Regions from separate parts of the Streptomyces sp. CC0208 genome, predicted to be linked through region 4. Evidence: riboswitches for the same ligand, from Rfam matches in the RefSeq annotation. Region 4 holds a riboswitch; each other region holds the start of a gene.

The links. Region 4 has a riboswitch for cyclic di-AMP ahead of D1369_RS24250 (transglycosylase family protein). Riboswitches for the same ligand answer to the same signal wherever they lie in the genome.
Positions count from the first base shown of each region.
Region 1: another riboswitch for cyclic di-AMP. It lies ahead of D1369_RS15635 (C40 family peptidase); the one in region 4 lies ahead of D1369_RS24250 (transglycosylase family protein).
Region 2: another riboswitch for cyclic di-AMP. It lies ahead of D1369_RS10365 (M23 family metallopeptidase); the one in region 4 lies ahead of D1369_RS24250 (transglycosylase family protein).
Region 3: another riboswitch for cyclic di-AMP. It lies ahead of D1369_RS16630 (transglycosylase SLT domain-containing protein); the one in region 4 lies ahead of D1369_RS24250 (transglycosylase family protein).

Region 1 is NZ_CP031969.1:3,471,394-3,477,217, reverse strand. Features, by position in the region: gene D1369_RS15650 (C40 family peptidase) at 1-57, opposite strand, end outside; gene D1369_RS15645 (hypothetical protein) at 513-866, shown strand; gene D1369_RS15640 (tellurite resistance/C4-dicarboxylate transporter family protein) at 844-1,827, opposite strand; gene D1369_RS15635 (C40 family peptidase) at 1,923-3,068, opposite strand; cyclic di-AMP (ydaO/yuaA leader) riboswitch at 3,077-3,246, opposite strand; gene pcrA (DNA helicase PcrA) at 3,787-5,824, shown strand, end outside.
Region 2 is NZ_CP031969.1:2,296,140-2,301,963, forward strand. Features, by position in the region: gene D1369_RS10345 (bifunctional GNAT family N-acetyltransferase/acetate--CoA ligase family protein) at 1-904, opposite strand, end outside; gene D1369_RS10355 (HPr family phosphocarrier protein) at 1,091-1,372, shown strand; gene D1369_RS10360 (GntR family transcriptional regulator) at 1,498-2,193, opposite strand; gene D1369_RS10365 (M23 family metallopeptidase) at 2,382-3,134, opposite strand; cyclic di-AMP (ydaO/yuaA leader) riboswitch at 3,148-3,305, opposite strand; gene D1369_RS10370 (pitrilysin family protein) at 3,518-4,906, opposite strand; gene D1369_RS10375 (pitrilysin family protein) at 4,903-5,824, opposite strand, start outside.
Region 3 is NZ_CP031969.1:3,671,139-3,676,962, reverse strand. Features, by position in the region: gene D1369_RS16650 (sugar ABC transporter permease) at 1-973, shown strand, start outside; gene D1369_RS16645 (carbohydrate ABC transporter permease) at 970-1,836, shown strand; gene D1369_RS16640 (LacI family DNA-binding transcriptional regulator) at 1,878-2,906, shown strand; gene D1369_RS16635 (Cof-type HAD-IIB family hydrolase) at 3,247-4,059, shown strand; gene D1369_RS16630 (transglycosylase SLT domain-containing protein) at 4,063-4,545, opposite strand; cyclic di-AMP (ydaO/yuaA leader) riboswitch at 4,551-4,753, opposite strand; gene D1369_RS16625 (CocE/NonD family hydrolase) at 4,994-5,824, opposite strand, start outside.
Region 4 is NZ_CP031969.1:5,266,641-5,272,464, forward strand. Features, by position in the region: gene D1369_RS24240 (cytochrome P450) at 1-424, shown strand, start outside; gene D1369_RS24245 (transglycosylase family protein) at 617-1,594, shown strand; cyclic di-AMP (ydaO/yuaA leader) riboswitch at 1,754-1,966, shown strand; gene D1369_RS24250 (transglycosylase family protein) at 1,970-2,662, shown strand; gene eno (phosphopyruvate hydratase) at 2,955-4,241, shown strand; gene D1369_RS24260 (septum formation initiator family protein) at 4,343-4,819, shown strand; gene D1369_RS24265 (DUF501 domain-containing protein) at 4,884-5,489, shown strand; gene D1369_RS24270 (Ppx/GppA phosphatase family protein) at 5,486-5,824, shown strand, end outside.

The DNA.
Region 1 (5,824 bases), 1.8 Mb from region 4:
CGTACGGACCGTATGGCCGCCGGCCGAGCGCCTGCGGGGCTTGCGGTGCGCTGCCACGTGGACTGCACGTCCTTTCGTACGTTCGCCCGCTCCGGGGCTCGGGACGTACGAACGCCAGAGGGGAGCGGCCGTACGACCGCCCGGGGCGGTGTGCGCGTCCGGCGACGGCCTGCACAGGGGGAGCGGGCCGCCGCCGGACCTTCTCGGCGGTGGTGGCCGACTGCCGCCCCTGGCCCGGGCGGCGGTGGGGAGCCGGTCACCTGGTGGAGGACGCTAAACCTGACCGTGTCCGGGAGGTGACGGGTTGTGCGGAACTGCCGTCAGGGGACCGCCGGGTGACCGAAGGTGACCGTGCTGCCGGGGTGCCGCCGTCGACTTCGCGCGGGGCGCTGACCGAAGTCGCGATTCCGGGACCCGTGGAGGGTGGGGAGTGCTATGGGCCGCATATATGCAAGATCTGCCCCAGGGGCCGGTGCGCGTGGCCCTCAGGGCCCGGCATAGGCTCCGGCCTCATGGACGTACTCATCCATCTCTTCGTCGGCCTGCACATCGTCGGCATCGCCTCGCTGCTCGGCGGCTTCCTCACCCAGATGAAGGCGATGGGCCGGGGCACCGCCCGGTTCGTCCCCGCGATGCTGCACGGAGCCGCCACCATGCTGGTCACCGGGGTGATCCTGGTCGGCCTCAACCAGGCCGACGACCAGCACGTCAACAACATCAAGATCGGCGTGAAGCTGGCCCTGCTGATCGTGATCCTCGACCTCGTCTATGTGAAGCGGGACGACGAAACGGTGGACAAGCGCCTGTTCGGCCTGGTCGGCGCGCTGACCACGGCCAACGTCTTCATCGCGGTGCTGTGGACCTGACGGCGGCGAGGGCGGAGCCGACCGCCCCCGCGGCGACGGCCGACCAGGCCGCCACCGAGATCCACAGCAGTACCTCGCCCGGGGTCCGGAGCCACGGCACGTCCGCGGCGGCGGAGACCGACAGGGTCGCGACCGCCGTCATCCCCATGGGGAACACGGTGGCCCAGCGGCGCACGTCGTAGCGCGGTCGCGGCCGTACGCACTCGGCGACGAGCAGGACGGCGTACCAGGCCAGGGCGAGCACCAGCAGGGCGACGGTCACCGCGCGCAGGACGCCGTGGTCGTCGTCGTTCCACAGGTACAGGCGCGCGCTGTCGGCGGCGAGGAGTCCCGAGCCGGCGAGCGCCGAGATGGCGAGCGCGCCGCCCGCGATCCACTGGTCGCCCGGTCCGACCAGCACCTGGCGCAGATCGAAGAGGTGGAGCGCGACGCCGTAGAGGACCAGGCCGAGCCAGAACAACACGAGCGCCGTGTGCGCGAGCCAGGCCGCCGACTCCGCCGCGGCGAGCGTGGCGCACAGGACCGCGAGACCCTGGGCGGCCACACAGCACAGGAACACCCCGCCGGGCAGCCTCCGCTTCCAGTGCCTCACGACGAGCACCGTCAGCACCGGCCACAGCAGCGCGGACAGCGCCAGCAGCGTCTCGGCGAGGGTCTGCCGGCCAAGCATGGAGAAACGGGTGCCGAGCACGGTGGTCGCCGCCACGGCCGTCAGGCCGCCCGGTGACCTGGCCTCCGCGGCCCAGCGCGCGCGCTCCCTCAGCAGTCCTGCGGCGAACTCGGCGGCCAGCCCCAGCCAGGCCACGCAACCGAGCACCAGGGCGATGCGCGACAGCGTCTCGTGGCCGGTCAGATGGAGCCCCACCGACACGATGCCGGTCGCCATCACCGCGGCCCCGGCTTCGGGCGGGCGCCGCGTCCACCAGGCGCGCAGGGGGGAGTGGGGGGAGGTACCGGGCATGGGTCGATGCTAGGAAGCTCCCCGCGCCGTGCGAGCGGGGCGCGCACGCGCGTGCGGGGAAATGCACGCGAGTGCGGGCTCCGCGGGACGGCGCCTCAGGCCGGGCGGACCACGCTGTGGATCCCCGACTCGCCGTCGTAGTAGATCGACTCCTCGCGGACGTACGCGCCCGGCTTGGGGGCGTGGATCATCATGCCGTTGCCGATGTAGAGGCCCACGTGGCTGATGTCGTCGTAGAAGAAGACCAGGTCACCGGGCTGTGCGTCGGCCAGGGCGACCGTGGTGCCGGCGTTGACCTGGTCGTAGGTGACACGGGGGAGGTCGACCCCGGCGGCCTTCCAGGCGGCCTGGGTGAGCCCTGAGCAGTCGTAGGAGCCGGGGCCGGTGGCGCCCCAGACGTACGGCTTGCCGACCTGCGCGCGGGCGAACGCGAGGGCCTTGGCTGCTTTGGTGGCGTACGAGGAGTCGGGCGCCGTCGGCGTGCTCTCCTGCGGGGCGGTGGCCTCCTGCGCGGCTCCTTGTGCGGCCTTCTCCGCTGCCGCCTGCTGCTGCGCCAGCTGCGCCGCCTTGCGGTCCGCCTCCTGCTGCTTGCGCCGCTCGATCGCCGCGAGCCGTGCCTTCTCCTGGGCGGTCAGCTCCGACAGCAGCTCGCGCGCGTCGGCGAGCTTCTTCTGGACGGTCGCCTTGGCGGTCTTCAGGTCGCTCTGCGTCTCGGTGAGCGCCTGAAGGCTCTGGGAGGCCTCCTCGCGCTTCTTCATCGTCGCGGACTGCTCGGAGACGTAGTCGTCGACGGCGCCCTTCTGGCGGCTCGTCAAGCGGCCCATCAGCTGGGTCTGGTCGAAGTAGTCCTGCGGGGTGTCGGCGAGCAGGAAGGTCGCCGTGCCGGGCGCGGCGGCGCCGGTGCGGTACTGGGCCGCGGCGAAGGAACCGAGTTCCTCCCGTGCCTCGTTGAGCGTCTGGGTGCGCCTGGCGACGTCCTCGAGGAGCGTGTCCACCTGCTTGCGCTGCTTGGTGGTCCTCTCCTTGGCGGCGTTGTAGGTGTCGGTCGCCGACTCGGCCTGGCGGTAGAGGTCGTCGACCTTCTTCTCGACCTCTTCGAGACTCGGCTTGTCATCGGCCGGCGCGGCGTTCGCCGACTGGGACAGCAGGGCCACGGAGGTGAGGGCGGCCGTCGCGAGGGCCGGGGTCCGTATGCCTGCTGCGCGCGTACCGACGGGACGCGACTTGCGGTGCGACGCCAAGGGAGGCGACTCCTTCCCGTACTCCGCCTACCGGGTTAGCTGTCGGGTTCGGGCGAGGTGCTTCGGAAGGTTTGCCCTACGGCGCTCCCGTGCGCGGGAGTCGGCCGATTCACCCCGGGTTCGGTGGGTCCCCGGCTCCGGGCGCGCGGCGGCGCTGCGGACTCGGCGGAGGCCGTGCGGCCCGGCGGGGTTCGCCGGTGGGGGTCGTACGGCCTGTCCGGAACGGTAGCCAACTGGTGTGGCCCGTGTGAAGGTTGATGTGCGATATGCCCGATACATTTTCGTGACCTTCGTCCCGGGCGTCGCCCCGCGTGACCAACCCGGGGCGATCTGCGCTGATTCGGGCCTGTTTCCTCCGGGGGCGAGGGTGAGGCGGAGCGGGACGGCCGTGCCGTTGGAGGCAGGCCGGCGCCCGCCTGATCCGCCGCCGCGGTGTTCGGGCCCGACGCGAGCCGGGGTGACCAAGGTCTCGCGCGACGAGCGCAGGCACCTGCGGGTGCCGTTCCCGGCGGGCGTCGCCGTCGGTGTCCCTGCGGTGGCCGTGCGGTGGCCGTGCGGCGGCCGTGCGGCGGCCGTACCCGCGTCTCGGTCCGGTCGGTCGCGGACAGCGGTCGGGGGCGCCGGAGGGCAGGTCCGGAAGATCATCGGCTGCTGATACCGGTGGATGTTCTCAGGGCGGCGGCGGTCTGTCAGTGGGGCACCCTAGACTCGGAGAGCGATGAGCAGCCTCTTTGACGACAGCTTCCTGGCGGACCTCCAGGCCCCTCGGGCCCACGGGGAAGAACCGCCGCCGCCCGAGGACGAGCACGTACCGGAGCAGGTTCCGGACGACCTGTTCGGCGGCAAGTTCGACGTGCCCCCGGAGCGGGACTCCTACTACCGCGACGGTGCCCCGCGCCCGGTGGTGGACCCGGCCGCCCTCCTGGAGGGGCTGAACGAGAACCAGCGCGCGGCCGTCGTGCACTCCGGCACCCCGCTGCTCATCGTGGCCGGTGCCGGCTCCGGCAAGACCCGGGTGCTCACCCACCGCATCGCCCACCTCCTCGGCGAGCGCAATGTCCACCCGGGCCAGATCCTCGCGATCACCTTCACCAACAAGGCCGCGGGCGAGATGAAGGAGCGCGTCGAGCAGCTCGTCGGCCCGCGCGCGAACGCGATGTGGGTGATGACCTTCCACAGCGCGTGTGTGCGGATCCTCAGGCGGGAGTCGAAGAAGCTCGGGTTCACCTCCTCCTTCTCGATCTACGACGCCGCCGACTCCAAGCGCCTCATGGCCCTGGTCTGCCGCGACCTGGACCTCGACCCCAAGCGGTACCCGCCGAAGTCCTTCAGCGCCAAGATCAGCAACCTGAAGAACGAGCTGATCGACGAGGAGGACTTCGCCGCCCAGGCCACGGACGGCTTCGAGAAGACCCTCGCCCAGGCCTACGCCATGTACCAGTCGCGCCTGCGCGAGGCGAACGCCCTCGACTTCGACGACCTGATCATGACGACGGTCAACCTGCTCCGGGCGTTCCCCGATGTCTCCGAGCACTACCGCCGCCGCTTCAGGCATGTCCTGGTCGACGAGTACCAGGACACCAACCACGCGCAGTACGCCCTGGTCAGGGAGCTGGTCGGGACCTCCGAGCACCCTGTGGACGTACCGCCGAGCGAGCACGACCTGCCGCCCGCCGAGCTCTGTGTCGTGGGTGACGCCGACCAGTCGATCTACGCCTTCCGCGGCGCGACCATCCGCAACATCCTCCAGTTCGAGGAGGACTACCCCAACGCGACGACGATCCTCCTGGAGCAGAACTACCGCTCCACCCAGACGATCCTCACCGCCGCCAACGCCGTCATCGAGCGCAACGAGTCCCGCCGCCCCAAGAACCTGTGGACCAACGCGGGCGCGGGCGCGCGCATCACCGGCTATGTCGCCGACACCGAGCACGACGAGGCGCAGTTCGTCGCCGACGAAATTGACCGCCTCACGGACGCGGGCGATGCGAAGGCCGGCGATGTCGCCGTCTTCTACCGCACCAACGCCCAGTCCCGTGTCTTCGAAGAGGTCTTCATCCGCGTCGGCCTGCCCTACAAGGTCGTCGGCGGCGTCCGCTTCTACGAGCGCAAGGAGGTCCGGGACGTCCTGGCCTACCTGCGCGTCCTCGCCAACCCGGAGGACTCCGTGCCGCTGCGCCGGATCCTCAACGTCCCCAAGCGCGGTATCGGCGACCGTGCCGAGGCGATGATCGACGCCCTGTCCCAGCGCGAGAAGATCAGCTTCCCGCAGGCGCTCAAGCGCGTCGACGAGGCGTACGGCATGGCCGCGCGCTCCACCAACGCCGTGAAGCGGTTCAACGTCCTGATGGAGGAGCTCCGTACGATCGTGGAGTCCGGCGCGGGCCCGGCGACCGTCCTGGAAGCCGTCCTCGAACGCACCGGCTATCTCGCCGAGTTGCAGGCCTCCACCGACCCGCAGGACGAGACCCGCATCGAGAACCTCCAGGAACTCGCCGCCGTGGCCCTGGAGTTCGAGCAGGAGTCCGGCGAGGGTGAGGAGACCGGCTCGCTCTCCGACTTCCTGGAGCGGGTCGCGCTTGTGGCCGACTCCGACCAGATCCCCGACGAGGACGAGGACGGCTCCGGAGTCATCACCCTGATGACCCTGCACACCGCCAAGGGCCTGGAGTTCCCGGTCGTCTTCCTCACCGGCATGGAGGACGGCGTCTTCCCGCACATGCGCGCCCTCGGCCAGACCAAGGAGCTGGAGGAGG
Region 2 (5,824 bases), 3.0 Mb from region 4:
CGAGCCCCTGGACGCCATGTGCCCCGCACTCGGCGACGACCTCGGGGACGTGCTCGGCCGGTACGGCGAGGACCGCGACGTCGACGGGGCCGTCGATGTCCCCCACCGAGCGGTGTGCGGGGATGCCGTCGAGGTCCTTCTGCTCCTCGGGGAACGCCTTGTTCACGGCGTACAGGCGACCGGTGAAGCCGTAGTCCCTGATGTTGCCGAGCACGCTGCGGCCCACACCGCCGGGAGCCCGTCCGACGCCTACGACGGCGACGGACCCGGGGGTGAGCAGCCGCTGCACGGACCGCGACTCGGCGCGCTGTTCGCGCGCGTACTGCACCGCGAGCGAGCGGTCGGTGGGCTCCAGGTCGAACTCCAGGCGTACGACGCCGTCCTCGAAGCTGCGCTTCTGGGTGTACCCGGCATCGGTGAACACCTTGATCATCTTGACGTTGGCGGGCAGCACCTCGGCGGCGAAGCGCCGGATGCCGCGCTCACGGGCGACGGCCCCGATGTGTTCGAGGAGGGCGGAGGCCACACCGCGCCCCTGGTGGGCGTCCTGCACGAGGAAGGCGACCTCGGCCTCGTCGGCGGGAGCCGAGGCGGCCATGCCGTCGGCGCCGATGCGGTCGTAGCGTACGGTGGCGATGAACTCGCCGCCGACCGTGGCGGCGAGACCCACCCGGTCCACAAAGTCGTGGTGCGTGAAGCGGTGGACGTCCTTGGCGGACAGGCGCGGGTAGGGCGCGAAGAAGCGGTAGTACTTCGACTCGTCCGAGACCTGCTCGTAGAAGCTGACCAGGCGATCGGCGTCGTCGACGGTGATGGGCCGGATGCGTGCGGTGCCGCCGTCGCGCAGCACCACGTCGGCTTCCCAGTGGGCGGGGTACTCGTGCCGGTCCGACGCGCTCTGCATGGGCCCCAGCGTACGGCTCGCGTACGACAACGGCGCGAGGCAGTCTGTGGAGAACGCGCGAGGACGGACGTCGGACCGAGGCCGCGGTCCGACGATCGCCCCGGAGGGACTTCGGGTCCTCTCCGGAGACACTTCACGTGTGGGAAACTGGTCTAGACAACCTTGAGAACCGAAGGGCAGCATCACATGGCTGAGCGCCGCGTCAACGTCGGCTGGGCCGAGGGCCTCCACGCCCGCCCCGCTTCCATCTTCGTCCGGGCCGCCACGGCCGCAGGTATCCCGGTGACGATCGCCAAGGCCGACGGCAACCCCGTCAACGCGGCCTCCATGCTGGCCGTTCTCGGCCTGGGCGCCCAGGGCGGCGAGGAGATCGTCCTCGCCTCCGACGCCGAGGGCGCGGACGCGGCCCTCGACCGGCTCGCGAAGCTGGTCGCCGAGGGACTCGAGGAGCTTCCCGAGACCGTCTGATTTCGGGTCTCCCGAAAAGCACCGAGGGGCTCGTCCGAATTATCGGGCGGGCCCTTCGCTTTCCCTTTTGCGGGCAGCAGAAATACTCCCCCGCGAATTACTCTTCTTTGTATACGGCGCCCGTGTTAATGCCGCACACCCGTCACGTTTACAGGATGTTGCGAGGTCCTCACACGGTCCGCGCGCTCCGGCCCGGAGGTGAACCGCAGCCGGTGCACCACACCCGAGCGCTCGGTGTGCAGTGCCGTGATCGCCCGCGCTCGCTCGGCGTCCCCGCGTGCCACCGCGTCCACGATGGCGCCGTGCTCCGCCCAGGACTCCACCGGGTTGGCGGGTGCGTCCACGACGTACATCCAGGCGATCTTGTGCCGCAGCTGGGTCAGCATCGAGGTCAGCGCGGGGCTGCCGGAGGCCTGCGCGAGCGTCTCGTGGAACCAGCCCCCCAGGGAGCGCAGATCGTCGCTGTTGCCCCGCCTGGCCCGCTCCTGGCCCAGCCTGACCAGGCCGCGCAGCACCTTCAGGTGGGCCTCGGTGCGCCGCTGGGCGGCCCGGGTGGCGCCGAGCGGTTCGAGGAGCATGCGCATCTCCAGGAGGTCGGCGCCCTCCTGCTCGGTCGGTTCCGCCACGCACGCGCCCGCGTGCCGCCGCGTCACCACGAAGCCCTCGGCCTCCAGGGTGCGCAGGGCCTCGCGGACGGGGACGCGGGAGACGCCGTAGCGACGGGCGAGCAGTTCCTCGGTGAGCCGGCTCCCGCGCTCGTGGACACCGGCGACGATGTCGTCCCGGATCGCCGTGCATACCGAGTGCGCCGGAATACGCATGTCCGACCTCCGTCTTAATCCCCGTGAAACGTCGCCGATTGACGTGTGTTCAGTGACTCTATTGCAATGAGCGGGAATTTCCGACGGCGGACCGGAATCCAGGGATATTTTTTGGACAACGGGGCGCTGGAAACGACGAAACCCCGGCTCGGGGAGCCGGGGTCTCGCGGAGTGTGCGCGACGGGTCGTCAGACGTTCACGCCGTGCGACCGCAGGTAGGAGACGGGGTCGATGTCCGAGCCGTACTCCGGGCTGGTGCGCGCCTCGAAGTGCAGGTGCGGTCCGGTGACGTTGCCGGTCGCGCCGGAGAGGCCGATCTGCTGGCCGGGGGTGACCGACTGGCCGACCGAGACGCCGATGGACGACAGGTGGCCGTACTGGGTGTACGTGCCGTCGGCCATCCTGATCACGATCTGGTTCCCGTACGACCCGCCCCAGCCCGTCTCCACGACGGTGCCGCGGCCGACCGCGTGCACGGAGGTGCCGCTGGCGGCGTGGAAGTCGACACCGGTGTGGCTGCCGGAGGACCACAGCGAGCCGCCGGTCTTGTAGCCGGTGGAGACGTAGGAGCCGGAGATCGGGGCGACGAAGGCGTTGAGACGCTTGCGCTCGGCCTCACGGGCGGCGCGCTCCTTGGCCTCGCGTATCTCCTTGGCACGCGCCTCGGCCTTCCGCTTGGCCTCCGCCGCCGCCTTCTTCTGTGCGGCGGCCTGGGCCTGGGCCTCGGCCTGGGCGCCGAGCTGGTCCGCGAGGGAGTCGCCGACGGTGACGACGGGCATGAGACCGGTCTGCTCGACGGAGTTGTCGGCGGCGAGCGCGGGGGCGGCGACGACGCCGATGACGCCGGTGGTGGCAAGGGCCGCGACGCCTGCGGCGCGGGCGGTCGTGCGCTTCATGCGGCTGGGACGACGGTGCTTCCCGGTGGCGCAGGTGAACGCCATGTGGTGGCTGATCCTTTCCTTCCTTCTCGCCTACCGGGTTAGCTGACGGGTTCGGAGCAGGAAGGTCTCCTACGGACCCCCTCGCGGTGCGCGGGCGTCCGATTCACCCCAGGGACGGTGGGTCCCCGGCTCCCCTGGCTCGCGCCTACGGGGACTCGGCGATGACTGTCCGGTGCCGCGGGCGCGGCGCAGTGCCTGACGGACAGCCCAGAGGACGCTAAGCGGGCCTGCTTTCAATCCCCAAACCGATCAGGGTGTTTGTAGCGCATCCCACAGGGCAGACAGGCAACCTCCTGCCCAATTCGGACATCTAAGTGAGTTGGGTGTCGAAGGGGCCCTGGTGACGCTCGCGTCACCAGGGCCCCTTCGAGGCCTGGTTGCCTCTACTCGGCCGTCACGACCTTGACTTCGCCGATGCCGAGGGCTTCGACGGGCTCCTTGATGGCGGCCGCGTCGCCGACCAGGATCGTCACCAGCCGGTCCACCGGGAAGGCGTTCACGACGGCGGCGGTGGCCTCGACGGTGCCGGTCGCGGCGAGCTGCTGGTAAAGCGTCGCCTGGTAGTCGTCGGGCAGGTGCTGCTCGACCTGGTCGGCCAGCGTGCTCGCGACGGCCGCGGCCGTCTCGTACTTGAGCGGTGCCACACCGACGAGGTTCTGTACGGCGACATCGCGCTCCGCGTCGGTGAGACCGCTCTCGGCGAGCGTGCGCAGCACCTTCCACAGGTCGTCCAGGGCGGGACCGGTGTTCGGGGTGTCGACCGAGCCGCTGATGGCGAGCATCGCGGCGCCCGAGCCGTCCGGGGCGGACCTGAGGACCTGGCCGAACGACCGTACGCCGTAGGTGTAGCCCTTCTCCTCGCGCAGGACGCGGTCCAGGCGGGAGGTGAGGGTGCCGCCGAGGCAGTACGTGCCGAGCACCTGCGCGGGCCACACGCGTGCGTGCCGGTCCGCTCCGATACGGCCGATCAGCAGCTGCGTCTGGACGGCGCCGGGGCGGTCCACGATGACGACCCGGCCGGTGTCGTCGGCGGTCACCGGCGGCACGGGGCGCGGCTCGCCCGTGGAGCCGGTCCAGGAGCCGAGGGTGTCGGCGAGCAGCGCGTCCAGGTCGATGCCGGTGAGGTCACCGACGACCACGGCGGTCGCGGTGGCGGGCCGCACGTGCTTCTCGTAGAAGGCGCGCACGGCCGCGGAGTCGATGTTCTCGACGGTCTCCTCGGTCCCCTGGCGCGGGCGCGACATGCGCGAGTCCGCCGGGAAGAGTTCCCTGGAGAGCTCCTTGGCCGCGCGGCGGGACGGGTTGGCCAGCTCGTGCGGGATCTCGTCGAGGCGGTTGCGGACGAGCCGCTCCACCTCGCTGTCCGCGAACGCGGGCGCCCTGAGCGCGTCGGCCAGCAGACCGAGCGCCTTGGCCAGGCGGGAGGCGGGCACTTCGAGGCTCAGACGGACGCCCGGGTGGTCGGCGTGCGCGTCCAGGGTGGCGCCGCAGCGCTCCAGCTCGGCGGCGAAGTCCTCGGCGGAGTGCTTGTCGGTGCCCTCGGAGAACGCGCGCGCCATGATCGTGGCGACACCGTCCAGGCCGGCCGGCTCGGCGTCCAACGGCGCGTCCAGGAGCACCTCGACGGCGACGACCTGCTGGCCGGGGCGGTGGCAGCGCAGGAGGGTGAGGCCGTTGTCGAGCGTCCCGCGCTCGGGGGCGGGGAAGGCCCAGACCTTGGGCTCGCCCGCCTGCGGCTGCGGGTGGAATTCCATCGTGGCGAGCTCGGTCACTTGGCCGCCTCCTCGTTCTCGTCGCTGGCTTCTACGGTCGCCGCGGCCTGCGGGTCCTCGGCGGCCTCCTCGGCGCTGTCGGCGATCTCGGCCGGGGCGGTGGGCTCGTAGACGAGCACCGCGCGGTTGTCGGGGCGCAGTTTGGCCTTGGCGACCTCCTGGACCTCCTCGGCGCTCACCTCCAGGACGCGCTGTACGGCGGTCAGGGCGAGCTGGGGGTCGCCGAACAGGACGGCGTACCGGCACAGTTCGTCGGCGCGGCCGGCGACGGTGCCGAGCCGGTCCAGCCACTCGCGCTCCAACTGAGCCTGGGCGCGCTCCATCTCCTCGGCCGTGGGGCCCTCCTCGGCGAACCGCGCGAGCTCCTCGTCGATGGCGGCCTCGATGACCGGCACCTCGACGTCCCCTGAGGTCTTCACGTCGAGCCAGCCCAGGGAGGGCGCACCGGCCAGGCGCAGCAGGCCGAAGCCGGCCGCGACGGCGGTACGGTCGCGCCGTACGAGCCGGTTGTAGAGGCGGGAGGACTCACCGCCGCCGAGGACGGTGAGGGCCAGGTCGGCCGCGTCCGCCTCGCGGCTGCCGTCGTGCGGCAGCCGGTAGGCGGCCATCAACGCGCGCGCGGGGACCTCCTCCTCGACGACCTCGCGCAGCTGCTCGCCGATGATCTCGGGCAGGGAGCCGTCGCGGGGCGCGGGCTTGCCGTCGTGCGAGGGGATGGAGCCGAAGTACTTCTCGATCCAGGCGAGCGTCTGCTCCGGGTCGATGTCACCGACGACCGACAGGACGGCGTTGTTGGGCGCGTAGTACGTGCGGAAGAACGCGCGCGCGTCCTCCAGGGTGGCCGCGTCCAGGTCGGCCATCGAACCGATCGGGGTGTGGTGGTAGGGGTGGCCCTCCGGGTAGGCGAGCGCGGTCAGT
Region 3 (5,824 bases), 1.6 Mb from region 4:
CGCCGACCTCACCGAGGTCGCGCCCTTGGCGGACGGCACCGGCACCGCCCAGTCCGTCCGCCCCAGCCGCCCCCGCCGCCGTGGCCGCAGCGCACCGTACTGGTTCCTGGTGCCCACCCTCACCCTCTTCGCCGCCTTCACCGTCGTGCCCATCGGGTACGCGATCTGGCTGAGCCTGCACCGGGTGCAGGTCAAGGGGATCGGGCTCGGCAAGGGCGCCCGGCAGCAGGTCTGGAACGGCATCGGCAACTACACCGACGTCCTGAACGACTCCGAGTTCGGCCACAGCGTGCTGCGGGCCTTCGGATACGGCCTCATCGTCATCCCGACCATGCTCGGCCTCGCCCTGCTGTTCGCGCTGATGCTGGACACGCCCAAGGCGCGCAGCGCGCCCTTCGCCCGGCTGATGATCTTCCTGCCGTACGCGGTGCCGGGCATCATCGCCGCGCTCATGTGGGGCTTCCTGTACCTGCCGGACGTCAGCCCCTTCTACTACCTGCTGGACAAGTTCGGCCTCCCGCAGCCCGACCTGTTCGACGGCGGCAACCTGTACCTCTCCTTCGCGAACATCGCGGTCTGGGGCGGCACCGGCTTCAACATGATCGTCATCTACACCGCCCTCAGGGCGATCCCGCCGGACATCTACGAGGCGGCCAGGCTCGACGGCGCGACCGACCTGGGCATCGCCCTGAAGATCAAGATCCCGATCGTGATGCCCTCCCTGGTGCTCACCTTCTTCTTCTCGGTGATCGCCACTCTCCAGGTCTTCACCGAGCCGATGGCCCTCAAGCCGCTCACCAACGGCCTGCCCAGCTCGTGGAGCCCCCTGATGGCCATCTACGACAAGGCCTTCCTCCAGTCCGACATCTACGGCGCCTCCGCCACCGCGGTCGTCCTGGCCCTGGCCACGTATCTCCTCTCCTTCACCCTGCTGCGCGTCTCCGACCGCCACACCCGGGAGGACCGGGCATGACCCCGCTCACCCTCACCGCCACGTCCAAGGGCGGCCGCCGCACCGCGTGGGTGCCCACGCTCGTGCTGATCCTCGGCGCGCTGTACTGCCTGATCCCCATCGCCTGGGTGGTCGTCGCGGCGACCAAGGACCGGTCGGAGCTCTTCTCCACCTTCACCTTCGCCCCGGGCAGCGGCTTCTTCCAGAACCTGAGCGACCTGACCGCCTACCGCGACGGCATCTTCTGGCGGTGGATGGCCAACTCGGCCTTCTACGCCGGTCTCGGCGCCCTGCTCTCCGCCGCGGTCTCCGCCGCCGGCGGCTATGCGCTCGGCCGCTACAGCTTCCGCGGCCGTGAGGCCATCTTCAAGATGATCCTGGCCGGGGTCCTGGTGCCGTCCATCGTGCTGGCCGTACCGCAGTACCTGCTGCTGTCGAAGCTCGGCATGGCCGACTCGTACTGGTCGATGCTGCTGCCGTCGATCCTGTCGCCGTACGGCGTCTACCTGGTCCGCATCTACGCGGCCGCGTCGGTGCCCGCCGAGCTCATGGAGGCGGCCCGGATGGACGGCGCGAGCGAGTGGAGGATCTTCTCGCGGATCGCCGTACCGATGATGATGCCCGGCCTGATCACGGTGTTCCTCTTCCAGTTCGTCGGCATCTGGAACAACTTCCTGCTGCCCTTCGTCATGCTGGCGGACGACGAGAAGTTCCCGATCACCCTCGGCCTGTACACGCTGCTCGCCCAGGGCGCCTCGCAGCCCGCGCTGTACACCCTGGTCATCACCGGGTGTCTGCTCGCGATCCTTCCGCTGATCGGGCTCTTCCTGGTGATCCAGCGGTTCTGGTCGCTGGACCTGATGAGCGGATCGGTCAAGGCCTGAGGCCCCGGGCTCCCCTTCACGAACGTCTCCGAACGAGGAACATGACCACCACCGCGAACGGACGCCGCAAGCCACCGACCATCCACGACGTGGCCCGGGAGGCGGGCGTCTCGCGGGGCACCGTCTCCCGCTTCCTGAACGGCGGCCACTACGTCTCGCCCGCCGCCCGGCGGGCGGTCGAGGCCGCCATCAGGAAGACCGGTTACGTGGTCAACCGGCATGCCCGCAGCCTCAGTACGGGCCGGTCGGACTCGGTGGCGTTCCTGCTGACCGAGCCGCAGGAGAAGTTCTTCGAGGACCCCAACTTCAACGTCCTGCTGCGGGGTTGCACCGAGCGGCTCGCCCAGCACGACATCCCGCTGCTGCTGATGCTGGCCGAGAGCGACGACGACCGGCGCCGGCTGACCCGGTACATCACCTCGGGCCACGTCGACGGGGTGCTGCTGCTCTCCAACCACAGCGGTGACCCGGTCGCGGCCGAACTGCACGACGCCGGGATCCCGTTGGTGGTCTGCGGCAAGCCGATAGGGCGGGGCACCAAGGTGAGTTACGTGGCCGCCGCCGACCGCGAGGGCGCGCAGGACATGGTCCGTCATCTCCTCGCCGGCGGCCGGCGCCGCGTCGGCATGGTCACCGGGCCGCTCGACATGCCGGGCGGCCCCGACCGGCTGGCCGGCTACCGGGACATGCTCGCCGAGGCGGGCCTGCCCTACGACCCCTCGCTCGTCGTCGAGGGCGACTTCCGGCGCAGCGGCGGCGAACGGGCGGCCCGCCGCCTGCTGGCCCAGGCCCCGGACATGGACGCGGTGTTCGTCGCCTCGGACCTCATGGCCCTGGGTGTGGTGGGCGTTCTTCAGCAGGCCGGGCGTTCGGTCCCCGATGACATCGCTGTCGGCGGCTTCGACGACTCCCCGGCGGCGACCGCCATCGCCCCCGCGCTCACCACCATGCGCCAGCCCTTCGACCGCATCAGCGCCGAGATGGTCCGCATGCTCCTCGCCCAGATCGCGGGCGAGGACACGGCAGGAGTGATCCTCCCGACGGAACTGGTGGTCCGGGACTCGGCGTAGCGCTCCGCGAGAGGCGCCGAGGGGGGGCGGCCCGGGCGCGGGGCCCGTCGGCGCGTCCGGCAGGCGTCGGCCGGAGCCGGGGGCCCCTCGGTCCGTGGGGCGGCCGGGGAGGACGCCGCCGAAGAGCACAAGCGGGCTCGCGGCCCTCACCAGGATCCGCTGGTACTGGTGAAAGTCGGCGACCGGCCGAGGGTTTCGGGCCGCTCCCGCCGGGGCCCGCCGGCCGTGTTCGTGCCGTGCCGCCGCACCCAGGAACCGGAACTGCCGTCAACGCATGTGAAAGCAGCAGCCGTCCGGTTCGCGTCGAGTCGCAGGGGCCAACCATCCGTATTCTCTGATCATGGCCGCCTCTTCCGCATATTCACTGATCGCCACTGACCTGGACGGAACGCTGCTGCGGACCGACGACACCCTCTCCGACCGGTCGTTGGCCGCGCTCGCACGGGTGGCCGCGGGCGGGGCCCGGCATCTCGTCGTGACGGGCCGGCCGGCGCCCAGAGTGCGGCCGCTGCTCGACGACCTCGGCAGTACGGGGCTCGCGGTGTGCGGACAGGGCGCGCAGGTGTACGACGCCGGCGCGGACCGTCTGCTCTGGTCGGTGACCCTGGACCGGGAGCTGGCCGAGACCGCGCTGGGCAAGATCGAGGCCGAGGTCGGGCAGGTGTACGCGGCCGTGGACCAGGACGGTGTCGAGGGACTCACCCTCATCGAACCGGGCTATCTGATGCCCCATCCGACCCTGCCCGCGGTACGGGTCGGCCGGCGCGACGACCTGTGGTGCGAGCCGATCAGCAAGGTGCTGCTGCGCCACCCCTACCTGTCCGACGACGAGTTGGCGGTCACGGCCCGCTCGGTGGTGGGTTCGCTGGCGACGGTCACCATGTCGGGCCCCGGGACCGTCGAACTCCAGCCATGCGGCATCACCAAGGCGACCGGCCTCGCGCTGGCCGCCGAACACCTGGGACTGGGGCCCGAGGTGACGATCGCCTTCGGGGACATGCCCAACGACATCCCGATGTTCGACTGGGCGGCCCGCGGGGTGGCGATGGCCAACGCCCACCCCGAACTCAAGGCCGTGGCCGACGAGGTCACCCTGTCGAACGAGGACGACGGCATCGCCGTCGTCCTCGAAAGGCTCTTCCCGCGGGCGTAGTTCCTAGTACGCGCCGAACACGTTGTCGATGGACCCGTACCGCTGGGCCGCGTAGTTGCAGGCCGCGGTGATGTTGGCGACCGGGTCGTACGGGTCCCACGAGGTGTTGGCCACGTGGTACGCGTTGAAGGTCGGGTCGATCACCTGGAGCAGGCCCTTGGAGGGCGTGCCGGCCGCGGCGTTGGAGTCCCAGAGGTTGATGGCGTAGGGGTTGCCGGAGGACTCGCGTATGACGTTGCGGTAGATCCCGTCGTAGGAGCCGGGAATCCCGTGCTCCGCCATGACGGCGAGGGAGGCCCGGATCCAGCCGTCGAGGGTGTTGGAGTAGCCGAGCGTGGTGGCGGTCTGCACGGTCGGGGTGGCCGCGGACGCGCTGCTCGCGCCGATGAGCGGCAGCGCGAGGACGGCGACTCCGGTGCCGGCGACGGCGAGTTTGCGGGCGAGACGGCTGGTGCGGGTACGGCGGTGCTGAGCGGCAGCAGACATGGCGAAGTTCCTCTCCGTCGCCTGCGAGGTGAGCTGTCGGGTTCGGGCGGGAGCTGCCCGGCCACGCCTGCGAAAGGCGCGACTTCACCCCAAGCCGTGCCGGTATGTCCGAAGACGTCCGGTCCGGCGACTTACCTGGTTCCCCCGCTCCTGCCGTGGTGCTAGGTGGGTGTTGTCGGGTGGTGGCAGGATTCGGCGTCCGCCCGACAGGCCGGGAACGTATGCGAGAGCACATGTCCGGAACAAGTGGCGAATTCACATGCGGTGCCTATTGACCTTGGAAAGAGGCATTTGAGGCGCTTGATCCTTTGCGTTCGCCAACCTCAACTCGCGCAAAGGAAAAGGCGGATCGACGGATTCCGCATCCATGCCGGTCCACCCCCGCGAGTGGGCCACATCACAGCCGAGCGCAAGAGGGGTAAAACGGTCAGGAAAGCCCAACTCGTCTTCAACCGGCCGTGCGTGGGATCCGCTTCTCCCACGTCCGGTGGAAGACCACCTCATCGCCGGCGGTGCACACGACCTCGTCGGAGGTGTGGAAGTCCGTCCTGTCGCAGGTGATCTCCGCGCGGGTGCGGACGGTGGTGTCCCAGGCGAGCTCGGGGCGGTGCAGCCGGATCGTCCAGTCCGAGCGGGTGCGGGCGGACAGGGGGTCCTGCTCGTCGATCGTGTACGTCTCCAGCGCGTCCTCGGTGATCTCCAGGCCGTCGGGGTACACGCGCGTGCCGCCGTACCGGGGGTCGACCTCCAGACGCCACTCGCCCTTGGCCACGTCACGGACGACCAGGCGCTCGGGGCGGGGTTCGTCCAAAGTCGCGGGGCTCCATCCGTCAGCGGCTACGCCGCGGGTGACGTCGAGCGGCCCGGACTGCTCCGGCTCCTCGAAGGCGATGTCCGAGGCCGCTTCCCGCGCGCGTACCGGCAGTTCGAGGAAGCTGCCCGCCGGCTCCAGGGTGAATCCGGCCTGCGACCCCGGCTGCGGCCAGATCCACGGCCAGTACGCCGAGGAGACGGCGAGCCGGATGCGGTGACCGGGCGGGAAGGCGTGCCCGATGCCGTTCAGCTCGAAGGCCACCTCCTGCGTCGCCCCGGGCTCCCAGGGCACCGTCCGGTCCTGTCCGTGGCGGGCCGAGAGGTTCAGCACCCCTCGCGTGACGAGCGTCGACGACCCGTCCGGGGCGACATCGCAGAGCCGCGCGACGACCTGCCCGCGCGACACCTCCGAGGTCACCCTGAGCCGCACCCGCGGCCGCCCGAGGACCCACGTCTCCTCGCCCGT
Region 4 (5,824 bases):
CCGGCGGGAAAAAGGCCTGCTGGAGACCGGCGTGGAGGAACTCCTTCGCTATGACGGCCCGGTGGAACTGGCCACCTGGCGGTTCGCCACCGAAGCCCTGCGGATCGACGGGCAGGACATCGCCGCCGGGGACCCGGTGCTCGTCGTGCTCGCCGCCGCGGACCGGGATCCGGAGCGGTTCGCCGACCCCGATGTGCTCGATCTGTCCCGTCGTGACAATCAGCACCTCGGGTACGGCCACGGCATCCATTACTGCCTCGGTGCCCCGCTCGCCCGCCTGGAGGGCCAGACCGCGCTCGCTACCCTCCTCACCCGCCTACCGGATCTGCAACTCGCGGTGGATTCGGCTGATTTGCGCTGGCGCGGGGGGCTCATCATGCGCGGACTGCGCACTTTGCCCGTGGAGTTCACGCCCGTCCGGTAATCGACCGAGGGGTCCGGCCTATCCCGGCGCGGAGCCGCGTAAACATGACGTGCCCTCAAGTCTGTGATCTTCACGTGATCTACGCGGCATTAACTTGTGACAAGTGATCGAATCCCTATACGTTCACGGACCAGCGCGGTGCCCCGCATCACCCACCACGCCAGTACTTGCTGTCTCGGGAAAGGTCCCTCCATGCTCTCCGGGAACGGTCGTCACCGTCGCCCCCGTCAGGCTCCGGCTCTCCTTGTGGCGGCCGGTGTGACGGGATCCGCCATCGCGATCCCACTGCTCGGAGCGACCGGGGCGAGCGCCGCCACCGGCACCACGTGGGACCGGGTCGCGGAGTGCGAGAGCGGTGGCTCCTGGAGCGCGAACGACGGCAACGGCTACTACGGCGGCCTCCAGATGTCCCAGGAGAACTGGGAGAAGTACGGCGGCCTCGAGTACGCCGAGACCGCCGACCTGGCGAGCCGCAACCAGCAGATAGCCGTGGCCGAGAAGCTCCTCGCGGACCAGGGCATCGCCGCGTGGCCGACCTGCGGTCTGCTCAACGGTCTCAGCAAGAACTCGGGCTCGGCCGACGTCGACACGGGCGTGGGGAGCGGTGCGCCCTCGGCTTCGACATCCGGTTCGTCCGACTCATCCGGTTCGTCCGGTTCCTCCAACTCGGCGGGCTCCGAGGAGTCTTCCGGTCTGCTCGACGCGCTGGACGGTTCGTCCGCGACGCCCTCGCCGTCGGCCTCTGCCTCCAGTGGCGACAGTTCGGCCAAGCCGGACAAAAAGAACTCTTCGGGATCCGGTGGTTCGGCTGCGAAGGAGACGCAGCCTTCCGACGGCTCGCCCGTGGTCAGTGCAGAAGAGGACGAAGCAGACAAGTCGTGGCAGGAGGGCAGCTCTTCGGCCCTCGTGGACGTCGGTGCCCTCGGCTCCGGCAAGCACCGCGGTGACAGCGCGCAGGAGAGTGCGACGAAGAGCACGGCCTCTGCCTCGGCCGGCCGGCATGCCGCCGCCACCTATGTCGTCCAGGAGGGCGACTCCCTCGTCTCCATTGCCGACTCCCTTGGGCTCGACGGCGGATGGCGCGCCCTCTATGCCGAGAACAAGGACCGCATCGGGGTCGACCCGAGCAACATCGTCGCCGGTCAGACGCTCGACACAGGGGCTGAATAGGGCTGAAAAGCCCAGAAAAACAGCGGGAGTTCACGTCACACTTCGCACTGAATGTCCACTTTGGTGAAAGTGTGGGATGAGTCTCAGAAGCCCTGATCGTCTTTGAAATTCCGCCGAGCGCGTGTCTACGGTCGTGACCGCTCGGCAACCCGAGCCCCGTCTGTCGCAACGCCGAATCCTGCCAGCGGCCGTACGGGAACAGTCGTCGCGTAAGCGCCGTAGGCAGGAGCGGGGGACCCAAGGTAAGTGCCGGGCCCAGCAGTTCACGCTGGACCGGCTTGGGGTGAAGCCGCGCACCGCAGGGTGTGCGACCGGGCAACTCAACCGGCCCGAACCCGACAGCTCACCTCGCAGGCGTCGGTGAGGGGATCCACCATGCTGTTTTCCGGCAAGGGCAAGCACCGTCGTCCTTCCAAGACCACCCGCGCCGCCGCTCTGGCCGGCGTCACCGGTGTCGCCATCGCCGCCCCGCTGATGGCGGCCGGCAACGCCTCTGCCGCCACCGCCTCCGAGTGGGACACCGTCGCCCAGTGCGAGTCCGGCGGCAACTGGTCCATCAACACCGGCAACGGCTACTACGGCGGCCTGCAGTTCTCGGCCTCCACCTGGGCCGCTTACGGCGGCACGCAGTACGCGTCGCAGGCCAACCAGGCCAGCAAGTCCCAGCAGATCGCCGTCGCCGAGAAGGTCCTCGCCTCGCAGGGCAAGGGTGCCTGGCCGGTCTGCGGCAAGGGCCTGTCCGGCGCCTCCTACAGCGGCAGCAGCTCGTCCTCCTCCAGCTCGAACTCCAGCTCCTCGAACTCGGGCACCAGCACCCGCTCGACCGGCGAGCAGAGCGCCTCGCGTTCCTCCGAGCGTCCGGCCGCGAAGAAGACCGTCACCACCCCGACCGGCAAGAAGGTCAAGAAGGGCGACGGCGAGTACAAGGTCGTCAAGGGTGACACCCTCAGCTCGATCGCCGAGAAGCACAAGGTCAAGGGCGGCTGGCAGAAGCTGTTCAAGCTGAACAAGGACATCATCGACGATGCCGACTTCATCTTCCCGGGCCAGCAGCTGCACCTGAAGTAAGACCCAGCTGAACCACAGGGCCCTCACAGTCGTGTCCTTCAGGATGAAGGCCTCGTGAGGGTCACCCCCCGTCCCCACGGGCTCCCCGCTCCGGTGCGTGTTCCCCCGTACGCACCGGGGCGGGGTTTTTCATGCCAGGCGCCGACCGGTCTTTGTTCAGTTCAGAAACAATTTACTCTCGGTTCTGTCCAGGGGGCGGTCCACACGGTGGCCGATCGCGCCGAGCCGGTTAGGCTCGGACTCGCAGAACCCACCGCGGTCCCGGCGGACCGTGTCACATCCCAAGAAGGAGATGCTCGTGCCGTCCATCGACGTCGTCGTAGCCCGGGAAATCCTGGACTCCCGAGGCAACCCCACGGTCGAGGTCGAGGTCGGCCTCGACGACGGCAGCACCGGTCGTGCCGCCGTCCCCTCCGGCGCCTCCACGGGCGCCTTCGAGGCCATCGAGCTGCGCGACGGTGACCCGAACCGCTACCAGGGCAAGGGTGTCGAGAAGGCCGTCCTCGCGGTCATCGAGCAGATCGGCCCGGAGCTCGTCGGCTACGACGCCACCGAGCAGCGCCTGATCGACCAGGCGATGTTCGACCTGGACGCCACCGACAACAAGGGCTCGCTCGGCGCCAACGCCATCCTCGGCGTCTCCCTGGCCGTCGCCCACGCCGCCTCCGAGGCCAGCGACCTCCCGCTCTTCCGCTACCTGGGCGGCCCGAACGCGCACCTGCTGCCGGTGCCGATGATGAACATCCTGAACGGCGGCTCGCACGCCGACTCCAACGTGGACATCCAGGAGTTCATGATCGCCCCGATCGGTGCGGAGTCCTTCTCGGAGGCGCTGCGCTGGGGCACCGAGGTCTACCACACCCTCAAGAAGGTCCTGAAGAGCAAGGGCCTGTCCACCGGTCTCGGCGACGAGGGCGGCTTCGCGCCGAACCTGGAGTCCAACCGCGCCGCCCTGGACCTGATCCTCGAGGCGATCAAGGAAGCCGGTTACATCCCCGGCGAGCAGGTCGCCCTGGCGCTCGACGTCGCCGCCTCCGAGTTCTACAAGGACGGCAAGTACCAGTTCGAGGGCAAGGACCGGTCGGCCGCCGAGATGACGGAGTACTACGAGGAGCTCGTGGCGGCCTACCCGCTCGTCTCCATCGAGGACCCGCTGTTCGAGGACGACTGGGCCGGCTGGAAGGTCCTCACCGACAAGCTGGGCGACAAGGTCCAGATCGTCGGCGACGACCTGTTCGTCACCAACCCGGAGCGTCTGGCCCGCGGCATCGAGGACGGTGCCGCCAACGCGCTGCTCGTCAAGGTGAACCAGATCGGCTCGCTGACCGAGACCCTCGACGCCGTCGAGCTCGCCCAGCGCAGCGGCTTCAAGTGCATGATGTCCCACCGCTCCGGCGAGACCGAGGACGTCACCATCGCCGACCTGGCCGTCGCCACCAACTGCGGCCAGATCAAGACCGGCGCCCCGGCCCGCTCCGAGCGTGTCGCCAAGTACAACCAGCTCCTGCGCATCGAGGAGATCCTCGACGACGCGGCGGTGTACGCGGGCCGCTCGGCCTTCCCCCGCTTCAAGGGCTGACCCCACCAGGGTCAATCCTGAGCCAGTCGTACGTACGTCCCCGTACCGGTCCCGTACCGTGTGCGGGGACGTACGCACGTAGAAGGGGAGGCGGCGAGCCGATGGCCGTGAAGGACCGGGACCGTTTCTCCACCACGACCAGGATCAGGCTGCTCGGTGAGCAGACCGCGGCCCGTGTCTACCGCTCCCAGACCAGACGGCAGGCCCGCCGCTCCCGGCTGACCGGCCGGGCCGCGCTGCTCGCCCTCGTGCTGTGCACGCTGGTGGTGGCGCTGGCGTACCCGATAAGGCAGTACGTCTCCCAGCGCGCCGAGATCGCCGATCTCCAGCGGGAGAAGGCGCGGGCCGCCCAGCGGGTCGAGAAACTGCGCGACCTCAAGGCGCGCTGGCAGGACGACGCCTACGCGGAGCAGCAGATCCGGCAACGGCTGCACTATGTGATGCCGGGGGAGACGGGCTTCATCGTCGTCGACCCGGACGCGGCGAAGCAGTCCCGCACCGACCAGGGCGCGTTCGACCGCCCCTGGTACGCGAACGTCTGGGACGGGGTCGACAAGTCCGACGCCTCCGACCAGTGAACCGACCTCAAGACCTGAAGACCTTTGAAGATCAGAAGATCTGAAGACCGATAGAAAGACAGGCATGGAAACGCCTCCGCCCTCCACCCCGCGCACCGAGCCGACCGACGCGGACGTCGAGGCATTCAAGCAGCAGCTCGGGCGGCCGCCGCGCGGGCTGCGGGCGATCGCGCACCGGTGCCCGTGCGGGCAGCCGGACGTCGTGGAGACCGCGCCCCGGCTGCCGGACGGCACGCCCTTCCCGACGACGTACTACCTGACGTGTCCGCGCGCCGCCTCGGCGATCGGCACGCTGGAGGCGAACGGCGTCATGAAGGAGATGACGGAGCGGCTGCAGACCGACCCGGAGCTCGCGGCGGCCTACCGGGCCGCGCACGAGGACTACATCGCGCGCCGGGACGCCATCGAGGTCCTGGAGGGCTTCCCGAGCGCGGGCGGCATGCCGGACCGGGTGAAGTGCCTGCACGTCCTGGTCGGTCACTCGCTGGCGGCCGGACCGGGCGTCAACCCGCTGGGCGACGAGGCGATCGCGATGCTGCCGGAGTGGTGGCGCAAGGGGCCCTGCGTGACGCCTTCCGGGCCGCCGACCGGTGAGGGGTGGCAGGTGGACGTCACCGAGGACGGCTCGGGCCACTTCGCCTTCAAGCCGGCCGAGGAGGGTGACCGATGACCCGAGTCGCCGCGGTCGACTGCGGTACGAACTCCATCCGCCTCCTCGTAGCCGACTGCGACCCGGAGACCGGTGAACTGGTCGATCTGGACCGGCGGATGACCATCGTGCGGCTCGGGCAGGGGGTCGACCGGACCGGGCGGCTCGCCCCCGAGGCGCTGGAGCGGACCTTCGCCGCGTGCCGGGAGTACGCGGCGGTCATCAAGGAGCATGGCGCCGAGCGGCTGCGGTTCGTCGCCACCTCCGCCTCCCGGGACGCCGAGAACCGGGACGACTTCGTGCGGGGGGTCCTCGACATCCTCGGGGTCGAGCCCGAGGTCATCACCGGGGACCAG